DNA from 2 places in the Arthrobacter sp. Y3221159 genome. Region 2 is predicted to be linked to the other one. Evidence: riboswitches for the same ligand, from Rfam matches in the RefSeq annotation. Region 2 holds a riboswitch; the other holds the start of a gene.
What was found. Region 2 has a riboswitch for thiamine pyrophosphate ahead of AC5RT3_RS04065 (ECF transporter S component). Riboswitches for the same ligand answer to the same signal wherever they lie in the genome.
Positions count from the first base shown of each region.

Region 1 (3,013 bases), on a different contig from region 2:
CCAGCTGGTCCGAGCCGGCCATGATCTCGGGAAGCGTCGGCAGGGCCTGCCGCGCCCAGCCAGGAACGTTGCCGCCGTTACTGAGAGCCTCGCAGATCACCAGCACAAAGCGGTCCACCAGCCGGCGCAGGGGAGCGGTGGTGTGCGCGTAGGCCGCGCCGATGGCGGCCTGCACAGCAGCCTCCGGTACGCTGCCGTCAAAAGCGGTGTAGGAGGCTCCGCGGAACAGCATCCCCGCCGAGTGCATGATTGCCAGCTGCCGCGGTTCGGTGGGGTCCAGGCTGCGCAGGTACTCGCCGTAGCTGACCTCGCCGTCCCACGGTTTCCCCAGCACCTCCGTCTGGAGTTTGAAGTGGTTCAGGGAGCGTTCGTCCGGCGCGGGCATGGTCCGCAGGATGCCCACCTTGCCGTCCAGCATGAGCTGCGCGGCAGCCATGCCCGTCATGAGCGAAATCTGGGCGTTCCAGTCCTCCACGGGCAGCTGCGGCGCGGCGGCGATGCGGTATCCGCCGTCGGGGAGCTGGACGATCTCCTGCTCCGGCATGTTCAGGCTGGCGCCGTCACGGGCGCGTTCCAGCTCCACGCGCTTGAGGCCAACCTCTTTCAGCAGCTGCAGGACCGGGGATGCGGTACCGGTGTCAAGTTGGGCCTGCGCGCCCTTGTAGCTCAGCTTGGCGCGGCTGCGCATCCGTGCCCGTCTGACTGTGGCAGAGGTGACTTCGGCATTGCCGTCCAGGCGGAAGTCCCAGACGAAGGCCGGGCACTCCTGGCCAGGCAGCAGGCTCCCCGCCCCTTCGCTGATGACCTCCGGATGCAGCGGAATCCGGCCGTCGGGGGCGTAGAAGGTCTGCCCGCGGCGCCGCGTTTCCTGGTCCAGCGGTCCGCCCGGCTTCACGAAGGCCGGAACGTCGGCGATGGCGTACAACACGTGGTAGCCGTCGCCGTCGGCCTCTATGAACAGCGCCTGGTCCAGGTCCGTGGACGAGGCCGGATCGATGGTGATGAATTCGACCCCGGTCAGGTCGTGGGACGGAAGCTCCAGCGCGGCCACGGCCGCTTCGGCGTCCCGGACCGCGTGCTCAGGGTATGGCCCGGGCAGCTCCAGCTCGGTCCGCAGCGCGCCCAGGGCCTCTTCCAGCGCGTTGTTGTGCTCATGGACGTTGGGAGCCAGCCGATGGTGTGACACGAAAATCAGCCTAGCCCGAAGACCGCCGAATATGCAGGCCATTGGCGGGATAGAAGGCAGGGCCGTGTTGCCCCACCGGCAGGTCAGGACGCGGCAGCGTCCAAAACGGCCAGGAGTGAGGCCGCCGCCGCGGCGGGATCCGCCGCTTCGGTGATGGCCCGCACCACCACAATCCTCCGGGCTCCCGCTTCCACCACCTCGCTGATATTGGAGTGGTCGATGCCGCCGATGGCGAACCACGGCACCTCGTTGCCGGCTTTGGCCGCGGCTGCCGCAGCGTATTTCACCAGCTCCGGTCCCACGGCGGCCCGGCCCGGTTTGGTGGGGGTGGCCCAGACCGGCCCCACGCAGAAATAGTCCAATCCGGCAGGCCCTGCGGCGGCAACGAGTGCGGCATCAACCTGTTCCGGGGTGTGGCTGGAGAGTCCAATGGCGGCGTTGCCGTTCAGCAGGGTGCGTGCCGCGGGCAGGGGGAGGTCCTTTTGCCCGATGTGGAACACCGGCGCGCCGGACAACACCGCGACGTCGGCGCGGTCATTCACTGCCCACAGCCGGCCATGGCGCTGCGCAGCCTCCCTGAGGACGGCCAGCAGTTCCAGCTCCTCGGCAGCCTCGATGGTCTTGTCGCGGAGCTGGATAATGTCCACTCCGCCGGTGAAGGCGGCATCCACGAAATCCGCGAAGTCACCGCGGTCAGCGCGGGCGTCAGTACACAGATAGAGGCGGGCAGACTTGAGCCCTGCGGTTCCCTCGGCGGTGGTGAAGGCATCGGTTGCGGAGGCGCCGGCAGCGGCAGCGGAGTGGGACACATTCATGGCTGCAAGCCTAGTTCCTCTACACTTGCCTCGTACTGCGGGAGCCTGCGGCAGCTGTCATAAAGCGCCGGGCTGAGAGGGCGTCAGAGCCGACCGCTTGACCTGATCCGGGTAATTCCGGCGTAGGGAAGGAGACACATGGGCACCCCCAACACAGCACCCCCGCAGCCCCCCAACGGCACCATCAGGGCCGACGTCGCAGTCATCGGCGGCGGAGTGGTGGGCCACGCGATCGCCTGGGAAGCACAGCGCTCAGGCCGCAGCGTCGCGCTGATCGACGACGCCCCCGGCTCCGGCGCCAGCTGGGCGGCCGCCGGGATGCTCGCACCGGTGAGCGAGCTGCACTACCAGGAAGAGGACCTCCTGGACCTGATGCTGGCCTCTTCCGCCCGGTGGCCCGGCTTCATCGCGGACCTGGCCTGTGCGTCCGGGGAGAAAACCGGGTACCTGACGACGCCGACCCTCGCCGTGGGTGCCGACGCCGCCGACCGCCGGGCTTTGATGGACCTGCGCGCGGTCCAGCAGGCCAATGGCCTGGCTGTTGAGCCGTTGACCGTCCGCGAGGCGCGGCGGCGGGAACCTTTGCTCAGCCCCGCCATCGCGTGTGCCCTCGACACCCCCGCGGACCACCAGGTGGATCCCCGGCTCCTGGTGTCCTGCCTTCGCAACGCCCTCGCCGGGGAAGCCGCCGGCCGCGGCCCCGCAGTTGCGGGCGCAGCGGAAGGCTACGCGGTGCCGGACAGGGCCTTGGGCCTGCTGTGGGCTGATGGCACTGTTGCGGGAGCCCGGCTCGCCGGCGGCGGCACAGTGCTGGCCGGAGAAACCGTGGTGGCCAATGGACTGGATGCCGCTGCGCTGATGGACTTGCCCGCGGGCCTGCACCTGCCGCTGCGGCCGGTCTACGGGGACATCCTCCGCCTCGCCGTACCGCAGCACCTCCGGCCGCTGGTGACGGCCACCGTCCGCGGCCTGGTCCGCGGCGTGCCGGTGTACATCGTCCCCCGGGAGGACG
Region 1 is NZ_JBNHFC010000001.1:447,885-450,897, forward strand. It holds gene AC5RT3_RS02120 (RNB domain-containing ribonuclease) at 1-1,186, opposite strand, end outside; gene thiE (thiamine phosphate synthase) at 1,270-2,001, opposite strand; TPP riboswitch at 2,029-2,147, shown strand; gene thiO (glycine oxidase ThiO) at 2,140-3,013, shown strand, end outside.
Region 1: linked by a shared signal. The riboswitch ahead of thiO (glycine oxidase ThiO) and the one ahead of AC5RT3_RS04065 (ECF transporter S component) in region 2 are both predicted to bind thiamine pyrophosphate.

Region 2 (3,013 bases):
ACGGTGGAGGCTCCCAGATGCTCGAGCCGTAGGGCCAGGACCGGATCATCGTTGGTGTACGCGAATACCTTGAAGCCGCGGTTGACCAATTGCTCCGTGGCATCGACCAGTTCCACGGCATCGGGCAACAGGGTGTGCTCGTCAGCTATCACCTCGAGCTTGCCCAGTCGGTTTCCAATGCTTCGCGCGCCATTTCGGCGGTGAGCACCGCATCTTTTGCCGTGAAGCAGCCTGCGGTGTTGGGCAGCACCCGGATCTTGTGGTCGAGCAGGAGTTGGAATAAGGAACCGGCCTCCGACGGCGAATAGCGCCGCATGGCGACGGTGGTCAGCTCGGTCCCAGAAGCAACGAGGGCGCTTCCGAGTCCGTCCAGGCTGGGGGCTCCGCCAATGCCCATAATGAGCCGCGAAGTTATTTCGACTCCGTCAATGATCAACGGATCGCTGTCCACGCACATTTCGGTGGTGATGGTCATCAGCTAACCTTTCAGGCCTCAGGAGAGGACGGACTCCGTGGCTGCCTTGCGCGAGGCAAAGGAGCTCAGGACCCCGGTCTTCGCCAGGCCACGGGTCGCGATCCAGGACAGGGCACCGGCGATGACCGCGCCGGAAATCGCGGTGAAGATGATGTAGGCAAGCTTGTCACCGCCGGAGTACGCAATGTTCCAGCCCCACGGCGCGAAGGAATCGTTCAGGCCGCAGAACAGGCCCGCGGCAGCACCGGCCAGCAGCGACACCGGCAGGTTGAACTTCTTGTAAACGAAGATCGCGAAGATGATTTCAGCGCCCAGGCCCTGGACCAAGCCTGAGAACAGCACCGAGGCGCCGTACTGCGAGCCCATCAGGAGCTCACCGGTGGCTGCCACGGTCTCGCAGAACAATGCCGCGCCGGGCTTGCGGATGATCAGCATGCCCAGCACTGCCGGGATCATCCAGCCGCCGGCGATCAGGCCGGTCAGGGGCGGGTAAACCGCGTTCATGGGCCCGGAGACCGCGGCCGCGCCCTGGGACCAGGCCCAGAAAATCACGCCGCCGGCGATGGCGATCAGGGCCGCCACCACGATGTCCACGACGCGCCAGGACTTGCTGGTGGTCTTCTTGATTGCTGCAGTGCTCATGAAAAAATCCTCCTGGGAAACAGGAGGGGAAAGCACGGCACGCGGCTACTGCCGTTACCGGACTTCGAGAACTCGACTCCCTTGCGCCGGTACTAACCGGATCAGGTTCGAGGGTCTGCGGCTGTCCGCACTCTCAGCGCCCACCTGCGGTCCCCGGCCATGGCCAGTGCCGGATGGCGGCGCTCCCCTGTCGTTGTATGAATGGCTACAAACTGTAAGGCCTGGCACGTGTCCAGGCCTTACAGTTTCCCTGGGTCAGGGCGTGAAAATGACGAAGAATTTTCTGATGCGCTCCTGGATTTCCCAGGTGCCCTTCCAACCGATGGGGAAGATAGCTGCGGTTCCGGCCTCTACGGTAGTCGGCTCTCCGCCATCCTCGGTAACCACCATGCGGCCTTCAAGGACGTAGATCGACTCGCCGCGCTCCAGAAACTCCCATCGTGAAAGGCCTGGGTCAGCTTCCCAGACTCCGGAGAGGATCCGGGAATCATCGCTGGTAAAGGGGATAGTGATCCGCGTCGGAATCTCGTCGCCCAGCACTTCGGCCAGGGGTGGACCGAGCGGTGCTTCGTCCAGCTTCCCCTGGAAGAGGGCGGTCGGCTCGAAAGTTATGCTCATGTGAATCTTCCTTTCTGGGTTGCTCCCCCGGGACGGGAGAGTCGGTGTTGGGATCCCCGACTGGTCTAAGCAGCGGGAGAACTTTCCGGGATGGCTGGCGGCAGGGTTGACGACAACCTTGGCCCGGGGTTTTGTTGGTGGGGGTTATTCGACGATCTCGCCCGTGGTTTCGAAGGTAGCGATTTTGCCGATGCGGCGCTCATGGCGTTCGGCATTAGTAAATGGTTCTGCCAGGAATGCTTTGACCAGTTCCGTGGCCTCTTCGACGCTGTGCTGCCTGCCTCCGACGGCGACCACGTTGGCATCGTTGTGTTGGCGGGCGAGCCTGGCTGTGTCGAGGTTCCACGCGAGGGCTGCCCGGACTCCCTTGACCTTGTTTGCGGCGATTTGCTCGCCGTTGCCGGAGCCGCCCAGCACGATTCCGAGCGCGTCCATGCCTGCCGCCCGGTCGGCCACGACGGCGGCGGCGGCGTTGATGCAGAATGCGGGGTAGTCGTCCTCGGCGTCGTAGGCGGCCGGTCCGTGGTCCACCATCTCGTAGCCGCTGGCTGCGAGCGAGGTGATCAGATGGGAGCTGAGCTCCATGCCGGCGTGGTCGGTTGCGATGTGAACGCGCATTATGGGTCCTTCAAGATTGGTAACGGTGATGGGGCGGCCTGCTGCTATGCGAAGGCAAGCTGGCCGTTCGCGCGCAGCGACTCGATTGCCTCAGCAGGGGAAGGTTTGCCGTACACGGCCGAGCCCGCGACAAAGACGTTGGCGCCGGCCTCGGCGGCACGGGTGATGGTTTCTTCCGTGATGCCGCCGTCCACCTGGATGGCTACGTTCACCCCTGAACCGTCGACGGCGGCGCGAGCCCGGCGGATCTTGGGCAGCATCACGTCCAAAAAGGCCTGGCCGCCAAAGCCCGGTTCAACGGTCATGATCAGCAGCATGTCCAGTTCGGAAAGCATGTCCAGGTACGGTTCCACCGGCGTGGCAGGGCGCAGGGCCATGCCGGCCTTCGAGCCCCGGGCGCGAAGCTCACGGGCAAGCTTGATCGGTGCAACCGATGCTTCAACATGGAAGGTGACCGAGGCAATCCCGGCGTCAGCGAACTGGGGGGCCCAGGTGTCAGCATTGGAAATCATCAGATGGGCATCCAGCGGCACAGGACTGACCTTCTGGATCCTTTCCACGACAGGCAGGCCGATGGTCAGGTTCGGGACGAAGTGGTTGTCCATAACGTCCACGTGGACAGCATCGGCATTGCTGATGCGGGCAAGCTCTGCTTCGAGG
Region 2 is NZ_JBNHFC010000002.1:362,317-365,329, forward strand. It holds partial or broken gene AC5RT3_RS04060 (thiazole synthase) at 1-475, opposite strand, end outside; gene AC5RT3_RS04065 (ECF transporter S component) at 494-1,117, opposite strand; TPP riboswitch at 1,178-1,316, opposite strand; gene AC5RT3_RS04070 (cupin domain-containing protein) at 1,373-1,735, opposite strand; gene AC5RT3_RS04075 (ribose-5-phosphate isomerase) at 1,880-2,353, opposite strand; gene rpe (ribulose-phosphate 3-epimerase) at 2,398-3,013, opposite strand, start outside.